DNA from 3 places in the Pseudomonas sp. LBUM1666 genome. Region 3 is predicted to be linked to each of the others. Evidence: predicted binding sites of a transcription regulator. Region 3 holds the regulator's gene; each other region holds the start of a gene.

What was found. Region 3 encodes sigma-54, which starts transcription at its own class of promoters, with help from an activator protein. Its sites were predicted from a motif close to ANTGGCATNNANNTTGCTNT; they were not measured.
Positions count from the first base shown of each region.
Region 1: a site for sigma-54 is predicted at 1,633-1,652, ahead of glnK (P-II family nitrogen regulator). Genes of this name have one in related genera too.
Region 2: a site for sigma-54 is predicted at 2,379-2,398, ahead of ACA056_RS20055 (circularly permuted type 2 ATP-grasp protein). Genes of this name have one in related genera too.

Region 1 is NZ_CP166789.1:6,043,414-6,047,494, reverse strand. It holds gene ACA056_RS27990 (HigA family addiction module antitoxin) at 1-166, shown strand, start outside; gene ACA056_RS27985 (BRO-N domain-containing protein) at 219-740, opposite strand; gene ACA056_RS27980 (accessory factor UbiK family protein) at 1,180-1,440, opposite strand; gene glnK (P-II family nitrogen regulator) at 1,859-2,197, shown strand; gene ACA056_RS27970 (ammonium transporter) at 2,233-3,570, shown strand; gene ACA056_RS27965 (secondary thiamine-phosphate synthase enzyme YjbQ) at 3,786-4,081, shown strand, end outside.
Region 2 is NZ_CP166789.1:4,388,612-4,392,692, forward strand. It holds gene ACA056_RS20050 (alpha-E domain-containing protein) at 1-925, opposite strand, end outside; gene ACA056_RS20055 (circularly permuted type 2 ATP-grasp protein) at 938-2,347, opposite strand; gene ACA056_RS20060 (ribonuclease E inhibitor RraB) at 2,742-3,083, opposite strand; gene ACA056_RS20065 (hypothetical protein) at 3,297-3,530, opposite strand; gene speE (polyamine aminopropyltransferase) at 3,694-4,081, opposite strand, start outside.
Region 3 is NZ_CP166789.1:928,555-932,635, forward strand. It holds gene ptsN (PTS IIA-like nitrogen regulatory protein PtsN) at 1-54, opposite strand, end outside; gene hpf (ribosome hibernation-promoting factor, HPF/YfiA family) at 67-375, opposite strand; gene ACA056_RS04065 (RNA polymerase factor sigma-54) at 450-1,943, opposite strand; gene lptB (LPS export ABC transporter ATP-binding protein) at 2,128-2,853, opposite strand; gene lptA (lipopolysaccharide transport periplasmic protein LptA) at 2,853-3,401, opposite strand; gene lptC (LPS export ABC transporter periplasmic protein LptC) at 3,388-3,960, opposite strand; gene ACA056_RS04085 (KdsC family phosphatase) at 3,968-4,081, opposite strand, start outside.

The sequences.
Region 1 (4,081 bases), 1.2 Mb from region 3:
ACGTCGGGGTGTCAGCGCTGATATGGCTCTAAGGCTATCTATCTGTCTGGACACGACCCCGGAATTTTGGCTGAACCTGCAATCGACTTACGATTTGCGCAAAGCCGAGATTGAGCGAGGGGCAGCGATCCGGGATCAGGTTGAGCGGCTTCCGCACTGCGCCTGATCCTCAATTCCTGAACGAACCCCACGCTATAACGTGGGGTTTTTTTTGTCGTTCAGAATGCCTGGAGTATTCGGGAAGCACGCTTCCACCACGGTGCATTGATCGAGCGCTGCGGCCGTTCACTATCCGCCAGCATCTGCGGAACATCCTGCAAGCGAATCCACGGCTGGTTATTCCAGTGCAGCAAACTCAACGACATCTCTGGCCAGTTCAGCAGGCTCAGTATCGGGCGTTCGGTTGATGTGGGTTGTTGGGCGTCTCTGAGGGCTGGCACTACGTCGTGGGTTAGCCATTCGCGCAGGGTTCGGTATTCGGGGCAGTAGTGATAGACCAGCAATGCGTAGACGCCAGACTCGCTGATTAGCAGGGTGTTTTCGATGCATCCGTGGATGAGCGTTCGTAATGTTTGGCGTTGGTCGGGGTCGAGTTTTCGGACGGCTCGTTCGTCGAGGTGGAGGCGTAGGAGGCGGCCGAGGTCGCGGGCGCTGAACCAAGGTTGGTTTTGTAGAAGGAGAGCGTGGAGGTGGAGTTTGTGGCGGGTGAAGACGTGAGGAGTCAGATAGTTTTCGTCCATCGAGCAGTACCCAAATTTCGCTTGGTAGATGACTGCCACTTATCGTCGCCAAACAATAAGGGTGGCAGCTGCGTGCGGGTTGGCGAACCGGCCAAGCGAATACCGGCAGACCCTAAGGTCTCCCACACACAGCCGCCATAATTCGAATCGGGAAAGAAATACCTGATATCGAACGAGGTGCGCTGCATTGCTTGGTTCCAGGTCGCCAAACCCAGTGCTGAAATATTCAGCTGAGGGTGAGCTTAGGAACCGGGGCTCTGCGGCGCAATCGGACGGCGGTGGTTTTGTTGTAGGAAGGTGCCTGGATTTTAGAGCGCTTAAAGATCAAAAGATCGCAGCCTTCGGCAGCTCCTACAGTTGAATCTGAAGGTCGTTCCGACCTTATCGCGAGCAGGCTCGCTCCCACAGTGGATTGGGTTTCACAGTGGAATCGGTGGTGTTACTCCGTGGGTGGATTCAGCTTCGCCTCAAGCTCCGCCACCTTCGCCTCAAGACTCTCCAACCGAGCCCGCGTCCGTGCCAGCACAACCATCTGGCTATCAAACTCTTCCCGGCTCACCAGATCCAGCTTGCTGAAGCCGCTCTGCAACAGAGCCTTGAACTGGCTTTCGATTTCGCTTTTCGGCAGCGGGGTGTCGCCGCTGAAGAGGCGGGAGGCGGTGCCGCTCAGGGCATCGAGGAAGTCTTTGGGTGCGAGCATGGGAAATGTCCTGTCAACAATGGCGGGCAGTGTACCACGCAGTGTCTATAGTCAATCTCGCAGTCAGGGGCGCACGCTTTTCGCGCATGGGGACGGACGGCTGCGCACTGTTGTTGTGCGTATCCGTCGGGCCATTTGCGCGAAGCAGCTTGCCGCAGCGGCCAAAGGCTTGAAATCAGTGGGTTTTGGCGAGATGGCAAGCTTTCTGCTTAGTTGCTAGTGACCCATGCACTGATGCAGTCGCTGTGACGAATGCAGTGCGCCAAGCGGAACGGGGGAAGTGTTTCGTGCGGAGTGGTTAGCAGGCGTCGGACGGGCAGGTAAGGCCGACGATGCGTTACAAAGCCAGGCACTGCGCTTAGACTTGAGTCGGGTTTGTTTTCCTGGGGCAAGTCCACCAATTCGGGAGAGAGTTTTCATGAAGCTAGTCACTGCCATCATCAAGCCGTTCAAACTGGACGACGTACGCGAGTCGCTGTCCGAGATCGGCGTGCAGGGCATTACCGTTACTGAAGTCAAAGGCTTCGGTCGGCAGAAGGGTCACACCGAGCTGTATCGCGGCGCGGAATACGTGGTCGATTTCCTGCCAAAGGTGAAGATTGATGTCGCCATTGACGACAAGGATCTTGACCGGGTTATCGAGGCGATAACCAAGGCTGCCAACACCGGCAAGATCGGTGACGGCAAGATCTTCGTGGTCAATCTGGAACAGGCGATTCGCATCCGTACCGGCGAAACCGATACCGACGCAATCTAAGCCGCCACAAACCCAACGCCCCAGGAGAAAACAATATGACTCTGCGTAAATTCGCAGGGCTAGGAGCCCTGTTGTCCCTCGTAATGCCCGGCCTGGTTATGGCGGCAGACGAAGTGGCAGCCCCAGTCCTCAACTCCGGCGACACCGCCTGGATGATGACCTCGACAGCCCTCGTGCTGTTCATGACCATTCCCGGCCTCGCGCTGTTCTACGGCGGCATGGTTCGGTCGAAAAACATTCTTTCCGTGATGATGCAGTGCTTCGCCATTACCGGCCTGATCAGCATCCTGTGGGTCATTTATGGCTACAGCATCGCGTTCGATACCACCGGCATGGAACAGGGCGTCGTCAACTTCAACTCATTCTTCGGCGGCATGGGCAAGGCATTCCTCGCCGGTGTCACGCCATCGAGCCTGACCGGTCCCGCGGCGCTGTTCCCTGAGGCGGTGTTCATCACCTTCCAGATGACCTTCGCCATCATCACCCCTGCGCTGATCGTCGGTGCTTTCGCCGAGCGGATGAAGTTCTCCGCGATGCTGATCTTCATGGGCGTCTGGTTCACTCTGGTTTATGCACCGATTGCGCACATGGTCTGGTCCGGTAACGGCGGCCTGATGTGGGACTGGGGCGTGCTGGACTTCGCTGGCGGCACCGTGGTGCACATCAACGCCGGTGTGGCCGGTCTGATTGCCTGCCTGGTACTGGGCAAACGCAAAGGCTTCCCGACTACCCCGATGGCGCCGCACAACCTCGGTTACACCCTGATGGGCGCTGCGATGCTGTGGGTCGGCTGGTTCGGCTTCAACGCCGGTTCCGCTGCTGCGGCCAACGGCACTGCCGGTATGGCGATGCTGGTGACCCAGATCGCAACCGCCGCCGCTGCATTGGGTTGGATGTTCGCCGAGTGGGTCACTCATGGCAAACCAAGTGCTCTGGGTATCGCTTCGGGTGTTGTGGCCGGTCTGGTTGCAATCACGCCAGCCGCTGGCACCGTGGGCCCGATGGGGGCTCTGGTCATCGGCCTGGCAGCCGGCGTGGTGTGCTTCTTCTGCGCCACCACCCTGAAACGCAAACTCGGTTATGACGATTCCCTGGACGCCTTCGGTGTGCACGGCATCGGCGGTATCCTCGGCGCGATCCTGACCGGTGTCTTCGCTGCACCGGCCCTGGGTGGCTTCGGCACTGTCACCGACATCGGTGCACAAGTCTGGATTCAGATGAAAGGCGTGGGCTTCACGGTGATCTACACCGCGATCGTCACCTATATCATTCTCAAGGTCCTGGACGCCGTCATGGGTCTGCGCATCACTGAGGAAGAAGAGGCGGTCGGCATCGATCTGGCGCTCCACAACGAACGCGGCTACAACTTGTAAGTACGCGCACAAAAAAACTTGCCCGGCTTGCCGGGCATTTTTTTGTCTGGAGTTTGTCAGTGAAGGAACTGCTGAAAGGTTTTTTCGTACATGTTTAGTGGCGTTTACGACGAGCGTTTTTCTGCGGCCAATGGCTTACATGATAGAAGGAATATTAGGGCCTTTGTTTTTTCCCAGAGCGCGCTAGAATGCGCCCCGAACGTGCGGAGAACTGTATGTGGCAACAGACTCTGATTACCCTGCGGGCGAGGCCCCGGGGCTTTCATCTGGTAACGGACGAGTTACTCGCCGGCCTGCCTGAACTCAAGGCATGTCGGGTCGGTCTGTTGCATTTGTGGCTGCAGCATACCTCGGCGTCGTTGACCATCAACGAGAACGCCGATCCGGCGGTACGTCGCGACTTCGAACGATTTTTCAATCGTCTGATCCCACAAGGAACAGACGGCTATGAGCATAACGACGAAGGCCTGGACGACCTCCCGGCGCACTTCAAGGCCAGCGTGCTTGGCTG
Region 2 (4,081 bases), 2.8 Mb from region 3:
GTATGGCGTTACCCAACTGGCGCACCAGCGGGATGAACTCGGTCAGCCAGGCGTGCAGGCCTTCGTCGAGAATTTCGGTGATGCCGGTGTAGCGCAGGCGTGCGTCCATTTCCGCTGCCAGGCGTTGCGCGGGACGGCCGTTGGCCCCCGGCAATTGGGCAAGGATCTGGTCGATTTCTTCAGTGCAGGCGCGCAATGAACGCGGCACGTCAGCACGCAGCAACAGCAACTCAGCCACATGCCGGGCGCCGGGCGCATCGCGGTAGATCTCGGTGTAGGCCTCGAACGAGGACAACGCCCGCAGCAAAGCACTCCACTGGTAATACGCGTGAGCGGTGCCATCGCTGACCGCCTCTGCCTGATCGCCAGCCATTTCGTAGCGGGCGTCGAGCAGGCGCAACGTGTTGTCGGCCCTTTCGATAAACGTCCCCAGACGAATAAAGCGGAACGCATCGTTACGCATGATCGTGCCGTAGGACGCGCCGCGGAACAGGTGGGAACGTTCCTTGATCCACTCGCAGAATCGACTCATGCCGTAGCGACTCAAGCCTTGATCCGCTATCCCGCGGATTTCCAGCCAAGTGGCATTGATGTTTTCCCACATGTCGGCGGTGATTCGCCCACGCACCGCATGGGCACTGGCCCGCGCGGCGCCGAGGCAACTGTAGATGCTCGCCGGGTTGGCCGCGTCCAGGGCGAAGAAATGCAGCAGCCGTTCAGCATGCAAATCACCGTGGCGCTCCAGATAATCGTCCAGGGTGCCAGTGATCAGCAACGGCATGGCGAGTTCGTGCAGACCGTCACCGCGACCATCCTGCGGCATCAGCGAAAGCGAATAACTGATGTCGAGCATCCGTGCGAGGTTTTCCGCCCGCTCCAGGTAACGCGACATCCAATACAAATCCGAGGCAGTTCTACTTAACATGGCAGGCTTCCTTCAATCCTCGACCACCCAGGTGTCCTTGGTTCCACCGCCCTGGGATGAATTCACCACCAGAGAGCCTTCGCGCAGGGCAACACGGGTCAAACCGCCGGGCACAACCCGGGTTTCGCGGCCAGACAATACAAACGGACGCAGGTCGATGTGGCGTGGAGCGATGCCGTTTTCGACAAAGGTCGGACAGGTCGACAGGGACAACGTCGGTTGGGCGATGTACGCGTGGGGCTTGGCTTTGATCCGCGCGCGGAAAGATTCGATTTCCGCCGCCGTCGCCGCCGGTCCGACCAGCATTCCGTAACCACCGGAGCCCTGGGTTTCCTTGACCACCAGCTCTGGAAGATTGGCCAGTACATGGGACAGTTCGGAGGGATTACGACACTGCCACGTCGGCACATTCTTCAGAATCGGCTCTTCATCCAGGTAGAAACGGATCATGTCCGTGACGAATGGATACACCGACTTGTCGTCCGCGACCCCGGTGCCGATGGCATTTGCCAGCACGACATTGCCGGAGCGGTATGACGACAGCAGCCCTGGAACGCCGAGCATCGAGTCCGGGTTGAACGCCAACGGATCAAGGAATGCATCGTCGAGGCGCCGGTAGATCACGTCGACGGCTTTCGGCCCGTCCGTGGTGCGCATGAACACCTTGTCATCGCGCACGAACAGGTCCGCGCCTTCCACCAGCTCAACGCCCATTTCCCGCGCCAGAAACGCATGTTCAAAGAACGCGCTGTTGAAACGACCCGGCGTCAGCACCACCACGCTCGGGTTATCAATCGGGCTGGAGCTTTTCAGGGTGTCGAGCAACAGGTTCGGATAATGATCGATAGGGGCAATGCGCTGGGCCGCGAACAACTCGGGGAACAACCGCATCATCATCTTGCGGTCTTCGAGCATGTAGCTCACGCCGCTCGGTGTACGAAGGTTGTCTTCGAGCACGTAGTACGTGCCGTCGCCATCGCGCACCAGATCGACCCCAGAGATGTGGGAATAGATATCGCGGTGCAGATCGAGCCCTTGCATCGCCAACTGGTATTGCTCGTTGGCCAGCACCTGCTCGGCCGGAATGATGCCGGCCTTGATGATGCGCTGCTCGTGATAGAGGTCGGCGAGGAACATGTTCAACGCCTTGACCCGCTGAATACAGCCGCGCTCGACAACTCGCCATTCACTGGCGGGGATGCTGCGGGGGATGGTGTCGAAGGGAATCAGGCGCTCTGTCCCTTGCTCATCACCATAGAGCGTGAATGTAATCCCGGCGCGATGAAATAACAGATCGGCCTCGCGTCGCCGTTGTGCCAAAAGCTCGTCAGGCGTTTCGGCCAGCCAACGGGCAAACTCCCGATAATGCGGGCGGACCAGGCCGCCGGCATCGTACATCTCATCAAAATAGGTGCGGATCATGCCGTACTCCTTGTCACCCGGACATCTGGGCTTCGCAAAGCCCGTGCCATCGGCATAAACGCTTTGATATCAATCAGTTGGATAATCGCACTGCACGCTCCGCACCAATCCTGTGCGGTAAATGCCCCCACCTGATCGCCCCCGCTTCATTGCGAAGCAATGTTGTCGCCTATCACCAGCATAGCCAGAGTTGATTTCACTGCCCGGGAGTCGATGCGGATAATCCGCGCATTCGCTGAAAATCTTGACGAACTTCCCTTTAGCCGCCTGCTCAGGCGGTTTTTTTTGCGCCGGATTCTTGCTTCAGGGTTTTGCCAGGTGAGTTTTCTGGCGCACAAACGAAAACGGCCAACCCGAAGGTCAGCCGTTGCTGAGTGTTGTCACTGTTCATAAGTTATGCGAGTCGCCCTCGTACCTCCTGCTTGACGCCCCATCCTTCGATGATGCCGCCCAAAGGCTCGACCACCGCCTCGAAATCCTGCTCAAAATCGCCGATGCCGTCATAAGTGGCGTACATCACTTTGCTCAGTTCCAGGTACCACGCGCCGTCGTCGCGCACGCTGATTTGTGCATTCAAGGATTCACCACAGTAATGCCCTGCCGCCCTGCGTGCCCGCTCCTCGTCCGGGAAAATGGCGTAGAACTCGATGGGATGGAATCGTGAAAAGTCGAAGCCGCCTTCTTTCATGCGGCGCAAGACGCTGGTGCTGATGTCTTCTTGATAGGCTGTGCTCATGAAACGTCCCCCTCAGACTGATGGATAGACTTTCCGTATTCCCGGCACTCGCAACCGAATGGGGCGAGCGATGCGGCAACAACGTTGCCGGTGGGAAGCAAGCATGTAGCTGACAAGACCAGACCTTAGCGATCCGTTCGCTGATCTCGATTGCAGAGTAGCCTCAAGATAGAGCCGCTGCCAAGGCCTGGTTAGGAATGTGACAGGAGATGTTCAGATTGGCGTGATGCTGAGGATTTCAATGCTGCACTGGGTCTTCAGACTTTTGACAGTCGGATCATCGGTGCGCCCTTCCAGATCGTTTAGGTCCAGTTCGGCAGCCACAGGCAGACGCCGGGCGCGAATAAGTTTCGCGGCTTGCTCGTTGTTCGGGCACTCCTCGCTCTCGAACACCTCGTCAACTTGCTCACCGTGATCATCAACGAAAGTGACTTTCCACTTTTGCATCAGGTGCCTCCTCGATAAAACCCATGGATGGGCTTACATGTATCTCGACCTTGTACCCCGGCCAATCGTTCAACCGGTCCTTCTATAAGTGAAGCATGAAAAAAGGGCCATCTCCGGTGTGTTTTCACACAACCTGAGAGGGCCCTTTCTGGCTTGCTCGATATCAGTCGTTGCTAGGCTTGTTCACAGCCTGCAGAACGTATTGCGGCAAGGCGAAGGCGCCGATGTGGATTTCCGGGTTGTAGTAGCGGGTGATGATGCCGCTGCCGGCGAAGCGCTGCTGCAGGGTTTCGCGGGACAATTTGCGATAGGCGGTATTGGTCGCGCCCCAGGCGAAGGTCATGGCGCCGCCGATGTAGGTCGGCACGGCCGCCTGATAGAAGTGCCAGTCCGGGAACAGGCTGCGCAGGCGCCCGGCGGTGGTTTTGACTACTTCGATTTGCATGAACGGCGTGCCGTTCTGGGTCACCAGGATGCCGCCTTCGTTCAGGCAGCGACGGCAAGCCTGGTAGAAGTTTTCCGAGAACAACACTTCGCCCGGGCCGATCGGG
Region 3 (4,081 bases):
CGGCACGTTCACGAGGGAACGGCCGGGGGTCAGGATGCTTTCAAGTCGGATCATGGGTTGGGAGTGTTAACGACCGGTCGCGCCCTGGAGGAGGCTTTGGGTCTTTTCCTTATGCTTTTTGAGTTGTTTATCCAGCTTGTCGGTCAGTGCGTCGATCGCCGCGTACATATCGGTATGCTCCGCGTTTGCGACCACTTCATTGCCGGGAATATGCAGCGTGGCTTCGATTTTCTGCTTGAGCTTTTCGACCGTCATCGTGACTTGCACGTTGGTGATCTTGTCGAAATGCCTCTCTAATCGTTCGAGTTTTTCGCCGATGTAGGTGCGAAGAGGTTCGGTCACTTCCAGTTGGTGTCCACTGATGTTGACTTGCATACAGCTTCTCCTTCGTTGCCAGTGCATAAAGCGGCAGGCAGAAATGCCTGCCACTGGAACGCTGTGGCGTGGCTCTACATCAACCGCTTGCGTTCGCTCGAAGGCGCGATCCCTAAGGATTCGCGGTACTTGGCGACGGTGCGGCGAGCCACCTGAATGCCTTGTGCCTCCAGTAAACCAGCGATCTTGCTGTCACTCAACGGCTTTTTCTGATTTTCCGCGGCAACCAGTTTTTTGATGATCGCGCGGATCGCCGTGGACGAGCATTCACCGCCCTCGGAGGTGCTGACGTGGCTGGAGAAAAAGTATTTCAGTTCATATATGCCCCGTGGGGTATGCATGAATTTCTGCGTGGTCACCCGTGAAATCGTCGACTCGTGCATGCCCACCGCTTCAGCGATGTCATGCAGGACCAGCGGTTTCATGGCTTCGTCGCCGTATTCAAGAAAACCGCGCTGATGCTCGACGATCTGAGTGGCTACTTTCATCAGGGTTTCGTTGCGGCTTTGCAGGCTCTTGATGAACCAGCGGGCTTCTTGCAACTGATTGCGCATGAAGGTGTTGTCGGCGCTGGTGTCGGCGCGGCGCACGAAACCGGCGTATTGAGCGTTGACCCGCAGTCGTGGCACGGATTCCTGGTTCAGCTCCACCAGCCAGCGCTCGTTGTCCTTGCGTACGATCACGTCGGGAACGACGTATTCGGCTTCGCTGGACTCGATTTGCGAGCCTGGGCGCGGGTTGAGGCTCTGCACCAGTTCAATCACTTGGCGCAGTTCGTCTTCCTTGAGCTTCATCCGACGCATCAGCTGGCTGTAATCGCGGCTGCCGAGCAGGTCGATGTAATCGGTGACCAGGCGTTTGGCCTCGACCAGCCAAGGCGTCTTGGCGGGCAACTGACGCAATTGCAGCAGCAGGCATTCGCCCAGGTTGCGGGCGCCGATGCCTGCGGGTTCGAATTGCTGGATGCGGTGCAGGACGGCTTCGATTTCGTCCAGTTCGATGTCCAGCTCCGGGTCGAAGGCTTCGAGAATCTCCTCGAGGGTTTCGTCCAGGTAGCCCTGATTGTTGATGCAGTCGATCAGGGTCACGGCGATCAGGCGATCGGTGTCGGACATCGGGGCCAGGTTCAGTTGCCACAGCAGGTGGCTTTGCAGGCTTTCGCCGGCCGATGTCCGGGTGGTGAAGTCCCACTCGTCGTCATCGTTGCTCGGCAGGCTGCTGGCGCTGGTCTGGTAGACGTCTTCCCACGCGGTATCGACGGGCAGTTCGTTGGGGATGCGCTCGTTCCAGTCGCCTTCCTCGAGGTTATCAACCGTCGGGGCGGTTTCCTGGTAGGAGGGTTCCTGAATGTCAGCGTTGGGTTGCTGTTCGGCTTTGTCGGCCAAGGGGTCGGCGTTATCGAAGTCGTCGCCTTCTTCCTGGCGTTCGAGCATCGGATTGGACTCCAGGGCCTCCTGGATTTCCTGTTGCAGGTCCAGGGTCGACAATTGGAGCAGGCGGATGGCCTGTTGCAGCTGCGGTGTCATCGTCAGCTGCTGGCCCATTCTCAAGACTAGCGATGGTTTCATGGCAGGGGCTTAACACCTTATTCGCCGGCGCACATGCGCCATCCACTACAGGGCGCCGGAGCGCCAAACATAAGCAAATTATATGCCCGAAACTGCAGCGTTTGCCTAGAGCGCTGTAACAATAAAAAAATGTTGATTTTTTATCGAGACAAGCGCCCGAGCAACCAGCCAGACACCTCAGTGCTTACAGGCGGAACTCATGGCCCAGATACACTTCCTTGACCAGGTCGTTGGCCAGGATGGTGGCAGAGTCACCTTCGGCGATCAGCTGGCCATCGTTGACGATGTAGGCGGTTTCGCAGATATCCAGGGTTTCACGGACGTTGTGGTCAGTGATCAGCACGCCAATGCCCTTGGCCTTGAGGTGATAGATGATCTGCTTGATGTCGCCCACCGAAATCGGGTCCACGCCGGCGAAAGGTTCGTCGAGCAGGATGAATTTCGGGTTGGTGGCCAGTGCCCGGGCGATTTCCACGCGGCGGCGTTCACCACCGGACAGGCTCATGCCGAGATTGTCGCGGATGTGGCTGATGTGGAATTCCTGCAGCAGGCTTTCCAGCTCTTTGCGACGACCGGCCTTGTCGAGTTCCTTGCGGGTCTCGAGGATCGCCATGATGTTGTCGGCTACCGAGAGTTTGCGGAAGATCGATGCCTCTTGCGGAAGATAGCCGATGCCGGCCTTCGCACGACCGTGCATAGGCTGGTGGCTGACATCCAGGTCGTCAATCAGTACGCGGCCCTGATCGGCCTGTACCAGGCCGACAATCATGTAAAAGCAGGTGGTCTTGCCGGCGCCGTTAGGACCCAGCAGGCCGACGATCTGACCGCTGTCGATCGACAGGCTGACGTCGCGCACGACCTGGCGGCTCTTGTAGCTCTTGGCCAGATGCTGAGCTTTCAGAGTTGCCATTACTGGGCCTTTTTCTCGTCGGTTTTCGGCTTGGGCTGGATCACCATGTCGATGCGCGGACGCGACTCGGTGACCTTGTTGCCCGTGGCGCGACCGGCGCTCGCCAGTTTTTTCACCGTGTCGTAGACGATTTTCTCGCCTTGGGTGACGTTGTTGTCCTTGTCGATGACTTTGGCACGATCGATCAATACAACGCGGTTTTGCGAGGCGTGGTACTGGATGGTCACTCCGTAGCCCTGAACCGGCTTGGTGTCGCCAGCCGTCTGCATCTGCTCGAAGTAGGCCAGATTGCCCACCGAAGTCACCACGTCGATGTCGCCGGCCGGGGTGCGGGTGATGGTTACAGTATTGCCTTTAACAATCATCGAGCCCTGGGTAATGATCACGTCACCTTTATAGGTGGCAATACCATTCTTGTCGTCCAGTTGGGCATCGTCGGCCTGGATGCGGATAGGCTGCTCTTGATCGTTCGGCAGAGCCCAGGCGCTCACGCTTCCCAGTGCTGCGCTCAGACCGAGCAAAATAGGGAGGGTTTTAACGAGCCTCATACTGTCCTCTTACGTTCGATAGCAGGTGTATCCTGCTTTCTTTCAAATACGCTTTCATTCCCTTGCCAGTCGACACACCACCAGCGCCGTCGATTCTAACGGGTTGCTCGGTCTGCGCATATTGCTGCTGCGGGAACACTGTCATGCGGGTGGTGGTAATCAGGGTCTTGCGGTTTTTCTCGTCGAAGCGCGTGATGCGCACCGAGTCAATCAGTTCGACCTGAGTGCCGTCGGGATTCACTTCGCCGTGCTCGCTCTGGACATGCCACGGAAACTCGGTGCCGCGGAACATGTTCAGGTCGGGATTGGTCAACAGCGTCACTTCGGTGGCTTTCAGGTGTTCAACCTTGTCGGACGTCATTTCGTATTGCAGTTTGCCGTCCGGCAGGTATTGCACGCTGTGGGCGTTGATCGCGTAATAGTCGATCGCAGTTTCATCGATCTTTGCCACCGGCTGGTCGAGGAAGCGTTCCGGGCTGATGTTCCAGTAGCCGACCGCGGCGAATATCGCTGCGATGCAGCCGAACACCAGGAATTTGCGAATCTTTTTGCTCAGCATAGTTGGCTCACAGGTACGCGGCGTTTGCCGCATCAAGGCGGCCCTGCGCGCGCAGGATCAATTCGCAGAATTCGCGAGCGGCACCCTCGCCACCGCGGGCGTGGGTGATGCCGTGGGCGTG